Regions from separate parts of the Pseudomonas sp. SDO5532_S415 genome, predicted to be linked through region 1. Evidence: predicted binding sites of a transcription regulator. Region 1 holds the regulator's gene; each other region holds the start of a gene.
What was found. The regulator sigma-54, encoded in region 1, starts transcription at its own class of promoters, with help from an activator protein. The targets are predictions, from matches to a motif close to ANTGGCATNNANNTTGCTNT.
Positions count from the first base shown of each region.

Region 2: the regulator sigma-54 is predicted to act here: its motif matches at 1,817-1,836, upstream of ACW9HW_RS21990 (DNA translocase FtsK).
Region 3: the regulator sigma-54 is predicted to act here: its motif matches at 1,420-1,439, upstream of ACW9HW_RS25590 (circularly permuted type 2 ATP-grasp protein).
Region 4: the regulator sigma-54 is predicted to act here: its motif matches at 2,090-2,109, upstream of ACW9HW_RS12275 (pilin).

Region 1 is NZ_JBSVWS010000026.1:18,320-22,755, forward strand. Features, by position in the region: gene lptC (LPS export ABC transporter periplasmic protein LptC) at 1-255, shown strand, start outside; gene lptA (lipopolysaccharide transport periplasmic protein LptA) at 242-790, shown strand; gene lptB (LPS export ABC transporter ATP-binding protein) at 790-1,515, shown strand; gene ACW9HW_RS09625 (RNA polymerase factor sigma-54) at 1,699-3,192, shown strand; gene hpf (ribosome hibernation-promoting factor, HPF/YfiA family) at 3,267-3,575, shown strand; gene ptsN (PTS IIA-like nitrogen regulatory protein PtsN) at 3,588-4,052, shown strand; gene rapZ (RNase adapter RapZ) at 4,055-4,436, shown strand, end outside.
Region 2 is NZ_JBSVWS010000123.1:8,642-13,077, forward strand. Features, by position in the region: gene aat (leucyl/phenylalanyl-tRNA--protein transferase) at 60-740, opposite strand; gene trxB (thioredoxin-disulfide reductase) at 807-1,766, opposite strand; gene ACW9HW_RS21990 (DNA translocase FtsK) at 2,096-4,436, shown strand, end outside.
Region 3 is NZ_JBSVWS010000176.1:6,188-10,623, reverse strand. Features, by position in the region: gene speE (polyamine aminopropyltransferase) at 1-114, shown strand, start outside; gene ACW9HW_RS25600 (hypothetical protein) at 331-564, shown strand; gene ACW9HW_RS25595 (ribonuclease E inhibitor RraB) at 777-1,121, shown strand; gene ACW9HW_RS25590 (circularly permuted type 2 ATP-grasp protein) at 1,594-3,003, shown strand; gene ACW9HW_RS25585 (alpha-E domain-containing protein) at 3,016-3,966, shown strand; gene ACW9HW_RS25580 (transglutaminase family protein) at 3,963-4,436, shown strand, end outside.
Region 4 is NZ_JBSVWS010000040.1:3,548-7,983, reverse strand. Features, by position in the region: gene ACW9HW_RS12290 (prepilin peptidase) at 1-476, opposite strand, end outside; gene ACW9HW_RS12285 (type II secretion system F family protein) at 478-1,695, opposite strand; partial or broken gene ACW9HW_RS12280 (hypothetical protein) at 1,698-1,838, opposite strand; gene ACW9HW_RS12275 (pilin) at 2,156-2,575, shown strand; gene ACW9HW_RS12270 (BON domain-containing protein) at 2,885-3,241, shown strand; gene ACW9HW_RS12265 (DUF2845 domain-containing protein) at 3,512-3,808, opposite strand; gene ACW9HW_RS12260 (DUF748 domain-containing protein) at 3,808-4,436, opposite strand, start outside.

The DNA of each region.
Region 1 (4,436 bases):
GTCAATCCCGACGGCACACAGGTCGAGCTGATCGATTCGGTACGTATCACGCGTTTCGACGAGAAAAACCGCAGGACCCTGATCACCACCACTCGCATGACAGTGTTCCCGCAGAAGCAATATGCGCAGACCGAGCAACCCGTTAGAATCGACGGCGCTGGCGGCGTATCGACAGGCAACGGAATGAAAGCGTACTTGAAAGAAAGCAGGATACACCTGCTCTCGAACGTAAGAGGACAGTATGAGGCTCGTTAAAACCCTCCCTATTTTGCTCAGTCTGAGCGCAGCACTGGGAAGCGTGAGCGCCTGGGCCCTGCCGGATGATCAACAGCAGCCTATCCGCATTCAGGCCGACGACGCCCAGCTGGACGACAAGAACGGTATCGCCACCTACACGGGCGATGTGATCATCACCCAAGGCTCGATGAAGGTCACCGGCAACAAAGTGACCATGACCCGTGCACCTAACGGTGATATCGATGTGGTGACGTCCGTGGGCAACCTCGCCTACTTCGAACAAGTGCAAACCGCGGGCGATGCCAAGCCGGTTCAAGGCTGGGGCGTGACCATCCAGTATCACGCAACGCAAAACCGCGTCGTGCTGATCGATCGCGCCAAAGTCGTCGACAAGGACAACAACGTCACCCAGGGCGAAAAAATCGTCTACGACACCGTTAAAAAGCTGGCCAGCGCCGGTCGCGCCACAGGCAGCAAAGTCACCGAAGCGCGCCCACGCATCGACATGGTGATCCAGCCGAAAAAGAAAACCGACGAGCAAAAGGCCCAGTAATGGCAACTCTGAAAGCTCAGCACCTGGCCAAGAGCTACAAGAGCCGCCAGGTCGTGCGTGACGTCAGCCTGTCCATCGACAGCGGTCAGATCGTCGGCCTGCTTGGCCCCAACGGCGCCGGCAAGACCACCTGCTTCTACATGATCGTTGGCCTGGTACGGGCCGATCAGGGCCGCGTCCTGATCGACGACCTGGACGTCAGCCACCAGCCAATGCACGGTCGTGCGAAGGCCGGTATCGGTTATCTGCCGCAAGAAGCGTCGATCTTCCGCAAACTGTCGGTGGCCGACAACATCATGGCCATCCTCGAGACCCGCAAGGAACTCGACAAGGCCGATCGTCGCCAGGAGCTGGAAAGCCTGCTGCAGGAGTTCCACATCAGCCACATCCGCGACAACCTCGGCATGAGCCTGTCCGGTGGCGAACGCCGCCGCGTGGAAATCGCCCGCGCACTGGCCACCAACCCGAAATTCATCCTGCTCGACGAACCCTTCGCCGGCGTGGACCCGATTTCGGTGGGCGACATCAAACAGATCATCCACCACCTCAAGGCCAAGGGCATTGGCGTACTGATCACTGACCACAACGTCCGTGAAACCCTGGATATCTGCGAAACAGCCTACATCGTCAACGATGGCCAACTGATCGCCGAAGGCGACTCCGACACCATCCTGGCCAACGACCTGGTCAAGGAAGTGTACCTGGGCCATGAGTTCCGCCTGTAAGCACTGAAGTGCTGGCTAGTCGACCGAGCGCTTGTCTCGATAAAAATCAATACTTTTTTATTGTTACAGCGCTCTAGGCAAACACCGCAACTTCGGGCATATAATTTGCTTATGTTTGGCGCTCCGGCGCCCCTGTAGTGGATGGCGCATGTGCGCCGGCGAATAAGGTGTTAAGCCCCTGCCATGAAACCATCGCTAGTCTTGAGAATGGGCCAGCAGCTGACGATGACACCGCAGCTGCAACAGGCCATCCGCCTGCTCCAATTGTCGACCCTGGACCTGCAGCAGGAAATCCAGGAGGCCCTGGAGTCCAATCCGATGCTCGAGCGCCAGGAAGAAGGCGACGACTTCGACAACACCGACCCCTTGGCCGACAACGCCGAACAGAAGCCCAACACCGACATCCAGGAACCGTCCTACCAGGAAAGCGCGCCGACGGTTGATAACCTCGACGAAGGTGACTGGAACGAACGCATTCCCAACGAGCTTCCCGTCGATACGGCATGGGAAGACGTCTACCAGACCAGCGCCAGCAGCCTTCCCAGCAACGATGACGACGAGTGGGACTTCACCACCCGCACATCAGCCGGCGAAAGCCTGCAAAGCCACCTGCTCTGGCAATTGAACCTGGCCCCGATGTCCGACACCGACCGGCTGATTGCCGTGACCCTGATCGACTGCATCAACAATCAGGGCTATCTGGACGAAACGCTCGAGGAAATCCTCGAAGCCTTCGATCCGGAACTGGACATCGAACTGGACGAAATCGAAGCCGTCCTGCACCGCATCCAGCAATTCGAACCCGCCGGCATCGGCGCCCGTAACCTGGGTGAATGCCTGCTGCTGCAATTGCGCCAGCTGCCTGCCAAAACACCCTGGCTGGCCGAGGCCAAACGCCTGGTCACCGATTACATCGACTTGCTCGGCAGCCGTGACTACAGCCAGCTGATGCGCCGCATGAAACTCAAGGAAGACGAACTGCGCCAGGTCATCGAACTGGTCCAGAGCCTCAATCCGCGCCCTGGCTCGCAGATCGAGTCCACCGAAGCCGAATATGTGGTCCCGGACGTGATCGTGCGCAAGGACAACGAGCGCTGGCTGGTAGAGCTCAACCAGGAGTCGGTGCCACGGCTGCGGGTCAATGCCCAGTACGCCGGCTTCGTGCGCCGCGCCGATACCAGTGCCGACAACACCTTCATGCGCAATCAGCTGCAGGAAGCCCGCTGGTTCATCAAGAGCCTGCAAAGCCGCAACGAAACCCTGATGAAAGTAGCCACCCAGATCGTCGAGCATCAGCGCGGCTTCCTGGAGTATGGCGACGAGGCGATGAAGCCGTTGGTCCTGCATGACATCGCTGAAGCGGTCGGCATGCACGAGTCGACGATCTCACGGGTGACCACGCAGAAATTCATGCATACCCCCCGGGGCATCTATGAATTGAAATACTTTTTCTCCAGTCACGTCAGCACCTCCGAAGGCGGCGAATGCTCGTCCACGGCGATCCGCGCGATCATCAAAAAACTGGTTGCCGCGGAAAATCAGAAAAAGCCGTTGAGTGACAGCAAGATCGCTGGTTTACTGGAGGCACAAGGCATTCAGGTGGCTCGCCGCACCGTCGCCAAGTACCGCGAATCCCTCGGGATCGCGCCTTCGAGCGAACGCAAGCGGTTGATGTAGAGCCACGCCACAGCGTTCCAGTGGCAGATCATCTGATCTGCCGCTTTATGCACTGGCAACGAAGGAGAAGCTGTATGCAAGTCAACATCAGTGGACACCAACTGGAAGTGACCGAACCTCTTCGCACCTACATCGGCGAAAAACTCGAACGATTGGAGCGACATTTCGACAAGATCACCAACGTGCAGGTCACGATGACGGTCGAAAAGCTGAAGCAGAAAATCGAAGCCACGCTGCATATTCCCGGCAATGAAGTGGTCGCCAACGCGGAACATACCGATATGTACGCGGCGATCGACGCCTTGACCGACAAGCTGGATAAACAACTCAAAAAGCATAAGGAAAAGACCCAGAGCCTCCTCCAGGGCGCTACCGGTCGTTAACACTCCCAACCCATGATCCGACTTGAAAGCATCCTGACCCCCGGCCGTTCCCTGGTGAACGTGCCGGGCGGCAGCAAAAAGAAAGCCCTCGAGCAAATTGCCAACCTTATCCATCGCGAAGTGCCGGATCTGGAGATGCAAGATGTCTTCGAGGCTTTGATCGCCCGCGAAAAACTCGGCTCGACCGGTTTTGGCAACGGCATCGCCATTCCTCATTGCCGCCTCAAGGGTTGCAACGCGCCCATCAGTGCCTTGATGCACCTTGACGCCCCTATAGATTTCGACGCCATCGACGGCGCCCCGGTTGACCTGCTGTTTGTGCTACTGGTCCCGGAAGCCGCCACCGATGCGCACCTTGAGTTGTTGCGCCAGATTGCCAGCATGCTCGACCGCAAGGACGTGCGCGACAAACTGCGCAGCGCCCCGAGCAATCAAGCCTTGTATCAGGTTGTCCTGGACGAGCAAAACGGGCAGTAATCATGCGCTTGATCATCGTCAGCGGCCGCTCCGGCTCAGGTAAAAGTACCGCCCTCGATGTGCTCGAGGACAACGGCTACTACTGCATCGACAACCTGCCTGCCGGGTTGCTGCCGGAACTGGCCGAACGTGCGTTGATTCACACCGAGCTGTCACAGCCGCTGGTTGCCGTATCCATCGATGCGCGCAACCTGCCAAGCCATCTATCGCGGTTTCCCGAGTTGCTGGAAGAAGTACGCAGCCGTCACATCCAGTGCGATGTGCTGTATCTGGATGCCGACGAAGAAACCCTGCTCAAACGCTTTTCGGAAACCCGTCGTCGCCACCCGCTGAGCAGTGCCAATCGCTCGCTGGCCGAAGCGATCACCGACGAAACGAGCCTGC
Region 2 (4,436 bases), on a different contig from region 1:
CTCGGATAAGCTTTTAATTAGGGGCGTCTCTAAGTGTAAGCCACGCGCGCAAAAGTCGCTCAGCAAACCCAGGTGGCACGGCTGGGTTGATCCAGATACTGCGCCAGGTAGCCGGCAAATGCGCTGCGGGGAATCGCCCGTGCGCCCAGGCTGTGCAGATGGTCGGTGGGCATCTGACAGTCGATGAGCACAAAACCCGAGTCTTTCAGATGTCTGACCAGTGTGGCAAAGCCATATTTGGAGGCGTTGTCGGCGCGGCTGAACATGGATTCGCCGAAAAACAGCCGGCCCATCGCCAGGCCGTACAGCCCGCCGACGAGCGTGCCCTGGTCCCAGACCTCCACCGAGTGCGCGAAACCGCGATGGTGCAACTCCAGGTAGGCGTCCTGCATGGTCTCGGTGATCCAGGTGCCATCGGCGTATTCCCGTGGGGCGGCGCAGGCGCGAATGACGGCGGAAAAGTCCTGGTCGAAGGTCACTTGATAACGTTGTTGGCGCAGCAGTTTGTTCAAGCTGCGGGAAACGTGCAGTTCGTCGGGAAACAGGACGGTGCGCGGATCCGGCGACCACCAGAGAATCGGCTGGCCTTCCGAGAACCATGGAAAACAGCCGTGACGGTAGGCCTGAATCAGCCGATCGGCAGACAGGTCGCCGCCGGCGGCCAACAGGCCGTTGGGGTCGCGCATGGCTTTTTCCAGCGGCGGGAAAGTCAGGGAGTTGCGTTGTAACCAAGTCAGCATGGCGTCCGGGCTTGCAGAAGGGGAGGGCGGTGACGGGCGCAATTTGGCCCGTCACTCAGTGTGCCGTCAAACGGCAGGAATGTCGTCGAGGTATTTTTCCGCATCGAGGGCCGCCATGCAGCCGGCCCCGGCGGAGGTGACCGCCTGGCGATAAACGTGATCGGCCACGTCGCCGGCAGCGAACACGCCTGCAATGGCAGTTGCAGTGGCATCGCCCTCGCTGCCGCCCTTGACCAGCAAATAGCCATCGCGCATTTCCAGCTGGCCGACGAACAGGTCGGTATTGGGTTTGTGGCCGATGGCGATGAACACGCCGGACAGTGCCAGTTCAGCGGTTTCGCCGGTATGACTGTCGCGCAGGCGGGCGCCGGTCACGCCGCTGGCATCGCCCAGCACTTCGTCCAGATTCTGGTTCCAGTGCAGGCGGATATTGCCGTTGGCGGCCTTCTCGAAGAGTTTGTCCTGGAGGATTTTCTCCGACCGCAGCTTGTCGCGACGGTGAATCAGATGGACCTCTTTGGCGATGTTCGACAGGTACAGCGCTTCTTCAACCGCCGTGTTGCCGCCGCCGACCACCGCAACCACTTGATTGCGGTAAAAGAAACCGTCACAGGTCGCGCAGGCCGAAACTCCCTTGCCGGCAAATGTTTCTTCCGATGGCAGCCCCAGATATTGCGCCGAGGCGCCGGTGGCAATGATCAGTGCGTCGCACGTATAAGTACCGCTGTCGCCGGTCAATTCGAACGGGCGCTGTTGCAACTTGGCCGTATGGATGTGGTCGTAAACGATCTGTGTATCGAAGCGCTCGGCGTGTTTTTGCATGCGCTCCATCAGGACCGGGCCGGTGAGTCCTTCGACATCACCTGGCCAGTTATCGACTTCGACGGTGGTGGTGAGCTGGCCACCTGCCTGTATGCCGGTAATGACAACGGGTTTGAGGTTGGCGCGGGCGGCATACACGGCTGCGCTGTAACCGGCGGGGCCGGAACCCAGGATGATCAGGCGGTGATGTTGCGCTTCGCTCATAAAAACACCTCATAAGCCTTTGTCACAAAAGAGAATGCATGCTCCAATTGAGTCGCATGTAATGTGTTTTTGACTATGCTGCATACAAGTGTTTCAAGCATGGCATCGGACGAACAAACCCGTACAATGCCTGGTTGTAACAGCGTTTGTAACTGTGGTTGTAACAGAATAAGCGTGCACCTCGTGTTTATAAAAACCGGGGCACAGTGTTAAAAGTAGACCCGGTTGCGCCTGTTAACTTTTTTACCTGCCTGGATTGGGCAGTTTTTTGGGCTGTTTTTTAGACATTCACCAGATGGACGCGCCGATGGCGCAGGAAAAGAAGCGTTTTGAAGAAATCCACCGAAGCACCCAAAACAGTCGTTCCGCTCTGGCGCCAGCAATTGCACTACCGGCTCAAGGAAGGTGCATTGATCGCCATCGGTGCGTTGTGCCTGTTCCTGATGATGGCCTTGCTGACTTATGGCAAGGACGATCCGGGCTGGAGCCATAACAGCAAGATCGATGACGTGCAGAACTTCGGCGGACCCGCCGGCTCCTACAGCGCCGATATCCTGTTCATGGTGCTCGGTTACTTCGCCTATATCTTCCCGTTGCTGCTGGCGATCAAGGCTTATCAGATCTTCCGTCAGCGCCATGAGCCGTGGCAGTGGAGCGGCTGGCTGTTTTCCTGGCGCCTGATCGGCCTGGTGTTCCTGGTGCTGTCCGGCGCGGCGCTGGCGCATATCCATTTCCATGCCGCGACCGGTCTGCCGGCCGGCGCTGGCGGCGCGCTGGGCGAAAGCCTGGGCGATCTGGCGAAAAACGCGCTGAACATCCAGGGCAGCACGCTGCTGTTCATCGCCCTGTTCCTGTTCGGCCTGACCGTGTTCACCGACCTGTCGTGGTTCAAGGTGATGGACGTCACCGGCAAGATCACCCTCGACCTGTTCGAGTTGTTCCAGGGCGCGGCCAATCGCTGGTGGGCGGCCCGGACCGAGCGCAAACAGCTGGTCGCGCAATTGCGTGAAGTCGATGATCGCGTGCACGACGTGGTCGCGCCGACCGTGACGGACAAGCGCGAGCAGGCCAAGGTCAAGGAACGCCTGATCGAGCGCGAGCAGGCCCTGAGCAAGCACATGTCCGAGCGCGAGAAGCAGGTGCCGCCGGTGATTGCCCCGGCCCCGGTCAAACCCCCAGCGCCGAGCAAACGCGTGGAAAAGGAGAAACAGGCGCCGCTGTTCGTCGACAGCGCCGTGGAAGGCACCTTGCCGCCGATCTCGATTCTCGATCCCGCGGAAAAGAAACAACTCAATTACTCACCGGAATCCCTGGCGGCGGTCGGCCACCTGCTGGAAATCAAGCTCAAGGAGTTCGGCGTCGAAGTCACCGTCGATTCGATCCATCCGGGCCCGGTAATTACCCGTTACGAAATCCAGCCGGCGGCCGGGGTCAAGGTCAGCCGCATCGCCAACCTCGCCAAGGACCTGGCGCGTTCCTTGGCCGTGACCAGCGTGCGGGTTGTGGAAGTGATTCCGGGCAAGACCACCGTCGGTATCGAGATTCCCAACGAAGACCGGCAGATCGTGCGCTTTTCCGAAGTCCTGTCGACCCCTGAGTACGACAACTTCAAGTCGCCGGTCACCCTGGCCCTGGGCCATGACATCGGCGGCAAGCCGGTCATCACCGACCTGGCGAAAATGCCTCACTTGCTGGTGGCCGGTACTACCGGTTCCGGTAAGTCGGTGGGTGTGAACGCGATGATCCTGTCGATCTTGTTCAAGTCCGGCCCGGAAGACGCCAAGCTGATCATGATCGACCCGAAAATGCTGGAACTGTCGATCTACGAAGGCATTCCGCACCTGCTGTGTCCGGTGGTCACCGACATGAAGGACGCGGCCAACGCCCTGCGCTGGAGCGTCGCCGAGATGGAACGGCGCTACAAATTGATGGCGAAGATGGGCGTGCGAAACCTGTCGGGCTTCAATGCCAAGGTCAAGGAAGCCCAGGACGCCGGCGAGCCGTTGAGCGATCCGCTGTACAAGCGTGAAAGCATCCACGACGAAGCGCCGTTGCTGCAGAAGCTGCCGACCATTGTCGTGGTCGTGGACGAATTCGCCGACATGATGATGATCGTCGGCAAGAAGGTTGAAGAGTTGATCGCCCGTATCGCCCAGAAGGCGCGTGCGGCCGGTATCCACTTGATCCTCGCGACCCAGCGGCCGTCGGTGGATGTGATCACCGGTCTGATCAAGGCCAACATCCCGACCCGCATGGCGTTCCAGGTATCGAGCAAGATCGACTCCCGGACCATCATCGACCAGGGTGGCGCTGAACAATTGCTGGGTCACGGTGACATGCTGTACATGCCGCCAGGCACCAGTCTGCCGATCCGTGTCCACGGTGCCTTTGTCTCCGATGACGAGGTTCACCGGGTGGTGGAAGCCTGGAAACTGCGCGGCGCGCCGGAGTATAACGACGACATCCTCAACGGTGTCGAAGAGGCCGGCAGTGGCTTTGAAGGCAGCAGTGGGGGTGGCGATGGCGATGACCCTGAAGCCGACGCGCTGTACGACGAAGCGGTGCAGTTCGTCCTGGAAAGCCGTCGCGCGTCCATTTCCGCGGTTCAGCGCAAGCTGAAAATCGGCTACAACCGTGCTGCGCGCATGATCGAAGCCATGGAAATGGCCG
Region 3 (4,436 bases), on a different contig from region 1:
CGCTTCGCAGGCAGCGGCATCGTCACGCGCTACTACAATCCGGAAATACACATCGGCGCCTTCGCTTTGCCACAGTACGTGCTGCAAGCAGTGGGCAAGCCAAGCAACGATTGATGGTTGATGCATAATTACTGCAGGAGCGAGCCTGCTCGCGAAAGCGGTCTTTCAGTCGATTGAAATGTCGACGGGTATACCGCCTTCGCGAGCAGGCTCGCTCCCACAGGTTCTTTGTTGTTACATCCTGTTTGCTGTAATCCGTTGGAACGATCAATTCGAGCTAAAGTCGAGATAGGTGTAAGCCCATTCACGGGTTTGATAGAGGAGGCTCCGATGTCAAAGTGGAAAGTCACTTTCGTGGATGATCATGGTGAAACGATCGACGAGGTCTTCGAGTGCGAGGAGTGCCCGAGTCACGAGCAGGCCGCCAAACTCATCAAGGAACGACTCCTCCCTGTCGCCGCCAAGCTGGATTTGAACGATCTGGAAGGGCGAACCCCTGACGCGAGCGTCAAAAACCTCAAAATCCAGAACAGCATACAAATCCTCCGTATCACGCCAATCTGAACATCTCCTGTCACATTCTCAACCAGGCCTTGGCAGCGGCTCTATCCTGAGGCTACTCTGCAATCGAGATCAGCGAATGGATCGCTAAGGTCTGGTCTTGTCAGCTACATGCTTGTTTCCCGTCGGCACATCGGTTGCCGAAACGCCCGTAGCCATGGTTACGCGCGAAGGGAGTACGGAAAGTCTATCCATCGGTTTGAGGAGGACGTTTCATGAGCACAGCCTATCAAGAAGACATCAGCAGCAGCGTGCTGCGCCGCATGAAAGAAGGCGGTTTCGACTTTTCACGATTCCATCCCATCGAGTTCTACGCCATTTTCCCGGATGAGGAGCGGGCACGCAGGGCGGCAGGTCATTTTCATCGTGGGGAATCCCTGAATGCGCAAATCAGTGTGCGCGACGACGGTGCCTGGGCGCTGGAGTTAAGCAAGGTCATGTACGCCACCTATGATGACATCGGCGACTTCGAGCAGGGTTTCGAAGCGGTGGTCGAGCCATTGGGCGGCATCATTGAGGGCTGGGGGGTCAAGCAGGAGGTACGAGGGCGACTCGCATAACATTATGAATAGCAGCAACCAGCAATGACGGCTGACCTTCGGGTTGGCCGTTTTCGTTTGTGCAGAATAAAAAATCGCATTTCAACAAAACAAAAAAAAGCCACCTGAGCGGGTGGCTAAAAGGGAAGACCGGTAAGGAGAGAAACCGGTCGGAGCATGCCGGACCGGGTTGCCGGAGCAACCGAATAAGTGAGGCTGAGGACTTCACTGAACAGGTGCTGGTGAAGTTTTTTCAGCGGATGCACGGATTATCCACAGCGTTAACCGGGCAGTGAAATCAACTCTGGCTATGCTGGTGATAGGCAACAACATTGCCTTGCAATGAAGCGGGGGCGATCAGGTGGGGGCAGTTACCGCACAGGATTGGTGCGGTGTCTGTGTATTGAATATCCAACTGATTGATATCAAAGCGTTTATGCCGATGGCGCGGGCCTTGCAGAGGTCCGTACGTCCGGGTGACAAGGAGTACGGCATGATCCGCACCTATTTTGATGAGATGTACGATGCCGGCGGCCAGGTCCGCCCGCATTATCGGGAGTTTGCCCGTTGGCTGGCCGAAACGCCTGACGAGCTTCTGGCACAACGGCGACGCGAGGCCGATCTGTTATTTCATCGCGCCGGGATTACGTTCACGCTCTACGGTGATGAGCAGGGGACAGAGCGCCTGATTCCCTTCGACACCATTCCCCGCAGCATCCCCGCCAGTGAATGGCGGGTGGTCGAGCGGGGCTGCATTCAGCGAGTCAAGGCGTTGAACATGTTCCTCGCCGACCTCTACCACGAGCAGCGGATCATCAAGGCCGGCATCATTCCGGCCGAGCAAGTGCTGGCCAACGAGCAGTACCAGTTGGCGATGCAGGGGCTGGATCTGCACCGCGATATCTATTCGCATATTTCCGGTGTCGATCTGGTGCGCGACGGCGACGGCACGTACTACGTGCTCGAAGACAATCTGCGCACGCCCAGCGGTGTAAGCTACATGCTCGAAGACCGCAAGATGATGATGCGTCTTTTCCCCGAGCTGTTCGCGGCGCAACGCATCGCACCCATCGATCACTATCCGAACCTGTTGCTCGATACGCTGAAAAGCTCCAGCCCGATCGACAACCCGAGCGTTGTAGTGCTGACGCCGGGGCGCTTCAACAGTGCGTTCTTCGAACATGCGTTCCTGGCCCGGGAGATGGGCGTGGAGCTGGTGGAAGGCGCGGACCTGTTCGTGCGGGACGACAAGGTCTTCATGCGCACCACCGATGGGCCGAAAGCCGTTGATGTGATTTATCGCCGCCTCGACGATGCGTTCCTCGATCCCCTGGCTTTCAATCCGGAATCAATGCTCGGCGTGCCGGGGCTGCTGTCGTCCTACCGGTCCGGCAATGTGGTGCTGGCCAATGCCATCGGCACGGGGGTGGCGGACGACAAGTCGGTGTACCCGTTCGTCACGGACATGATCCGGTTTTATCTGGACGAAGAGCCGATCCTGAAGAACGTGCCGACCTGGCAGTGTCGTAATCCGTCCGAGCTGTCCCATGTGCTGGCCAATCTGCCGGAACTGGTGGTCAAGGAAACCCAGGGCTCCGGCGGTTACGGGATGCTGGTGGGGCCGGCGGCAACAGCCGCGGAAATTGAAGCCTTCCGCGCGCGAATCATCGCCAAGCCCCATGCCTACATCGCGCAACCGACACTGTCGCTGTCGACCTGTCCGACCTTTGTCGAAAACGGCATCGCGCCGCGCCATATCGACTTGCGTCCGTTTGTGTTGTCTGGCCGAGAAACCCGGGTCGTGCCCGGCGGCCTGACCCGTGTCGCCCTGCGCGAAGGCTCCCTGGTGGTGAATTCCTCCCAGGGTGGCGGAACCAAGGACACCTGGGTGGTCGAGGATTGAAGGAAGCCTGTCATGTTAAGTAGAACTGCCTCGGATCTGTATTGGATGTCGCGTTACCTGGAGCGGGCGGAAAACCTCGCACGGATGCTCGACATCAGTTATTCGCTGTCACTGATGCCACAGGATGGTCGTGGCAACGGCCTGCACGAACTGGCCATGCCGCTGTTGATTACCGGCACCCTGGACGATTACCTCGAACGCCACGGCGAGCTGCATGCCGAACGGCTGCTGCACTTTTTCGCGCTGGATGCGGCGAATCCGGCGAGCATCTACAGCTGCCTGGGTGCGGCGCGTGCCAGTGCCCATGCGGTGCGTGGGCGAATCACCGCCGACATGTGGGAAAACATCAATGCGACCTGGCTGGAAATTCGCGGAATTGCCGAACAGGGCCTGAGTCGCTACGGCATGAGTCGTTTCTGCGAGTGGATCAAGGAACGTTCCCACCTGTTCCGGGGCGCGTCCTACGGCACCATCATGCGCAACGATGCGTTCCGTTTCATTCGCCTGGGGACGTTCATCGAACGCGCCGACAACACCTTGCGCCTGCTCGATGCCCGTTACGAAATGGCCGGCGATCAGGCCGAAGCGGTCAGCGACGGCACGGCCCACGCGTATTACCAGTGGAGTGCCTTGCTGCGGGCACTGTCATCGTTCGAGGCCTATACCGAAATCTACCGTGACGCTCCCGGCGCCCGGCATGTGGCCGAGTTGCTGTTGTTGCGGGCCGACGTGCCGCGCTCGTTGCGTGCCTGCACCGAAGAAATCGACCAGATCCTTGCCCAGTTGCCGGGGGCCAATGGCCGCCCGGCGCAACGCCTGGCCGCGGAAATGGACGCGCGCCTGCGCTACACCGGCATCACCGAAATCCTCGACGAAGGCCTGCACGCCTGGTTGACCGAGTTCATCCCGCTGGTGCGCCAGTTGGGCAACGCGATTCACAGTTCCTACCTGGAGGCTGCATGAGACTTTCCATTAGCCACGAGACCACCTATCACTATGAAGATCAGGTGCGGGCGAGCATCCAGTATCTGCGACTGACTCCCCACGACAGTGAGCGCCAACACGTGCTCAGCTGGCAGCTCGACCTGCCGCGCCCGGTGCGCGCGCAACTCGACCCGTTTGGCAATATCCTGCATGTGCTGACCATGGACGAGCCTCACGAGGCGATCATCATCGGCGCCCGTGGCCAGGTCGACATCGACGAGCTGCGCGAAGCCGAGCACGAGAGCCAGTCGGCGTTGCCGTTCCTGCGTTTCACCCGCCTGACTGAAGCTGACGCGGCATTGCGCGCATTTGCCGAGAAAGCGTGCAAGCAACGCCGCGATCGCACTGCGCTGATTGACCTGATGCACGGCCTGAACCAGCACATGACCTATACGCCGGGTGCCACCGAAGTGGACACCAGCGCCGCCAAGGCCTTCGCCGGGCGTTCG
Region 4 (4,436 bases), on a different contig from region 1:
AATACATCCGGCAGCAATTGATGTTCGGCGTCGATCAGGCTCATGGCCAGCAGGCCCCAGGTCAACAGCAGCGCCATGCACGCTTGCCAGCCGAAACCGAAGTGCCAGGCAATGAACCCCGACAACAGACCACAGGCCAGTTCGGTCAGCGGATAGCGTTTGCTGATCGGTGTCGCACAGGCTGAGCAGCGCCCCCGCAGAAACACGTAACTGAGCAGCGGGATGTTTTCCCAGGCACGTATCCGGTGGCCACAAGATGGGCACTGAGAGTGGGGCAGCAGCAGATTGTAGGTGGGCAGTGGTGTTTCGCCGGGCAGGCCGAGGATCTCGTGGGCTTGCTCGCGCCATTCGCGCTCGAGCATTTTTGGCAGGCGCCAGATCACCACGTTGAGAAAACTGCCGACCAGCAACCCCACCAGACCGGCGATCACGACGAAGGCTAGCGGGAAGTGGGTCAGGATTTCGTTCAAGGGCATGTCAGATCGCTGCGCCGAGTTGGAAGATGGGCAGGTACATCGCGACCACCAGTCCGCCGACGATAACACCCAATACCACCATGATGAACGGTTCCATCAGGCTGGTGAGGTTATCGACCATATTGTCCACCTCGTCCTCGTAAAAGCCCGCGACCTTGTCCAGCATGTCGTCCAGCGCGCCGGACTCTTCGCCAATGGCGGTCATCTGAATGGCCATGTTTGGAAAAACACCGGAAGTGCGCATGGAAAAATTCAACTGCATGCCCATCGAAATGTCTTGCCTGATGCGCAGCACCGCACGCTTGAACACGATATTGCCAGTGGCGCCGGCCACCGACTCAAGGGCTTCCACCAAGGGGACGCCGGCGGCGAAGGTGGTCGACAGGGTGCGGGCGAAACGGGCCACGGCGGACTTGTACATCAAGGTCCCCACCAGCGGCACCTTCAGCAGCCAGGCATCTGTTCGATCGCGAAAGCCTTGCGAGGTCTTGAAGGCGTGGCGAAACGCGAAGATTGCCACGATCAGCCCGCCTAGCATCATCCACCACCCGTCCTGCATGAACCGCGACAGGCCAATGACCATCACGGTGAACGCGGGCAATTGGGCACCAAACCCTTCGAACACCGACTGGAACTGCGGCACCACATTGACCAGCAGAATCCCGGTCACGATGATTGCGACGAACACGACCACCAGCGGGTAGGTCATGGCTTTCCTGATCTTGGCCTTGAGGCTTTCGCTCTTTTCCTTGTAGGTCGCCACCCGCTCCAGCAGGGTATCCAGGGCGCCGGCCTGCTCCCCGGCATCCACCAGATTGCAGTACAGCTCATCGAAATACCGGGGCTTTTTACGCAGGGCGGCGGCGAAGCTGTTGCCTGCCGCGACTTCCTGTTTCAACTCATCCACCAGGGTGCGCATGGCCGGGTTATCGAAGCCTTCGGCGATGATGTCGAACGACTGCAACAACGGCACGCCGGCTTTCATCATGGTCGCCATCTGGCGCGTGAACAGGGCAATGTCCAGGGCCTTGATACGCTTGCCCAGGTTGAACAGCGAAGTGGTTTTCTTGCGCACCTTGCCGGGGTTGATGCCTTGCTTGCGTAACTGCGCCTTGATCAACGCCGGATTTTGACCGCTCAACTCGCCGGTGACCTTCGTGCCTTTACGGTCAGTGCCTTCCCAGGCGTACACACTGATTTTTGCTGCTTTGACCGCCATGTTCAGTCCTTGGTGACCTGGTTGATTTCTTCAAGGCTGGTGATGCCTTGCATGGCTTTGAGCAAGCCTGCGGTGCGCCGGTCGTTGCAATGTTCGCAGCCGACCGGCTCATAGATCGTGAATGTGCCGATGCGTTCCTCGGGCTTGTTGAGATGCCTGTTGCGCGCTTGTGCCAGTGAGCAGCCCGGCCAGGACCCATTGCTTGGCCAGGCCGCTGAGGGCGATGTCATTCGTTGGACGACCGGACCAAGACAGTTGAATGACTTATAGCCTAGTCAAGCGATGGAACCAAACCAGCGCCGGTGAGGTGACAAAAAGTGTCAGATAGTGCGGATGCTGGGGGTTGGAGGAGGGGTTGTGGCGGTCTTGCGTCCCGCCAACAGGGCATGCGGCGCTTGGCATGGGCTGTGCTGCGACAGATTCAGATCATGAGATTTCGACTCATGCACGGAGGCTGTCAATGAACATTCAAAAAGGTTTTACCCTGATCGAGCTGCTGATCGTGGTGGCGATCATCGGGATTCTGGCGACGTTTGCGATCCCGGCTTATTCCAAGTACCAGGCGCGGGCGAAGGTGACGGCGGGGCTGGCGGAAATTTCGGCGTTGAAGGTTCCGTTTGAGGATCTGATGAATCAAGGAACCGATCCTGATCTGACGAAAGTCGGCGGTACCGCGACAACCTCCAACTGCACAACGACAGCGTCGGGTAACGCCGCTGATGGAACGGGCACAATTGGTTGCACAATCCTGAATGCACCCGGTCCGGTGCTGAACAAAACCATTACCTTGACGCGTGCGGTGACGGGCTGGACATGCGCCACTACCGTCGACCAGGAGTTCGCGCCTAAAGGCTGCGAAGGCATTGCCCCTAAGGTCTGATTCCTCATCCGGTTGCCTGGTACCCCGCCTCGCGCGGGGTATTTTTTGTTCGCCGCCTGTAAGTTCCGAGTGCTGAGGAAAACTCCCGACAATTCATGGCCTTAGGCCTTATCAAAAACCCGCAACTTGCATGTAGAGAATGGCCGGGTCATGCAAATTGCATGATTCCGAAAAAAGAACTGGTTGCTAACTACTTGATTTATAAAGAATTGTTGTGTGTCTCAAGGTTGGCACAGCGTTCGCAATATCTCTGGTAACCCTGCTGAAAAGACATCCAGCAGACTTTCCAGAAAAACAGGAGTTACTCGTATGAAGAAGTTCGCTATCGCTGCCGCTACTGCAACCGCGCTGACCCTGACCATGGCTAACGCAGCATTTGCACAGTCCACTCAGGCGACTCAGGCACCCATGATGCTGGCCGCCGGTGAAGTCACTGAAGCGAAAGAGGATGTTTCCGATACCTGGATCACTACCAAAGTCAAAGCAGACCTGGTTACCGAAAAAGGCATTCCGGGTACCGATATCAAAGTGGAAACCAACAAAGGCGTTGTGTCCCTGTCTTCCACTACCGCAGTCACGGATAGCCAGAAAGACGTTGCGGTGAAAATCGCCAAGAACATCAAAGGCGTCAAGGCGGTTTCCGCTGACGGCCTGAAAGCCGAGTAAGGGCAAGGCTTCTCGCCTGGACTGGGAGAAGGCGCGGCAGGCGGGCCGAGATATACGTCTGTCGCATCTTGAGGAGTTCATGCGAACGGCCATAAGGATGTGGCCATTACAGGCCCCGGCATTCGTGTCGGGGCCTGTTCTATTGCGGGGGTATGCAAAACAACTGTGGGAGCGAGCCTGCTCGCGAAAGCGGTCTGTCAGCCAACATATGTGTTGAATGTCAGTCCCTTTTCGCGAGCAGGCTCGCTCCCACAGTGTTTTATGGTGTTTTCAGTTACCGCGTTTGCTGGTGATCTGCACCAACCGATTCCCCTCGAACCGCAAGTACTGATACATCCCGCCGTTCGGCCCGTAAGTCCATTCCTCGACCTGAAACTCTTCCCGTCGATCGGCGCTGCGCTTGTAACCCAGCAGATCGCGGCTGACGGGTTCGCCACATTTGTGCAGTACCTCGCTCGACCGGTCGCCGACACTGATCAATTGGCTGCCGCAGCGCAAAGTATCCGCCGCCAAGGCCTGGTTCGCCGTCAACGCCAACGTCAATGCGAGCAGTAGCCGCTTGCCCATCATTCGGCGTCCAGATGCATGGGCGTAACGACCTTGCCGTCCTTTTCCGCTTCGCCTAATTGGGCATCGATGAAGTACACGCGGTCATCGGCCAGTTGACCCTTGTCGACCAGATAATCCTTGATGCTGCTGGCGCGTTCCTGGCCCAACTCACGCAACAGCACTTCGCTGGAACTCCAGAACTGGATCACGCCCTCGCGCATCTTCGCGGTGCGTTCTTCTTTGCCCAGGTCTTTCCATTCGGCAGGCGGCTGGGTTTTCAGACGTGTGCGGTAGATCCCTTCCAGCAGCGGACCTTTCTCGCTGTCAGGCACTTCCAGCAAAGCAGCTCTCGCCGGTACCTTTTCACCGCGCCGCTGGAGCATTTTGTAGTAGTTGTACTGATACTCCCGCTCCAGGCGTTGCTCGGCAATCAGCGGGCCGTCGCTGCTCTTGGCCGCGGTGCCTTCGATTTCCAGGCGCAGGGCCGGGCGTTCCTTGAGGGCCTGGGACAGCTTGACCAGGGCCGCTTCAGCGTCCTTGCTCAGCTCGCTTGAGCCCGGCGCGAACGACACACTGCCCAGATCTTCCGACCCGCCACCGGCCACCAGTCCGCCAATGAGTTTGAACGGCGCGGCGGCCGCCTTGA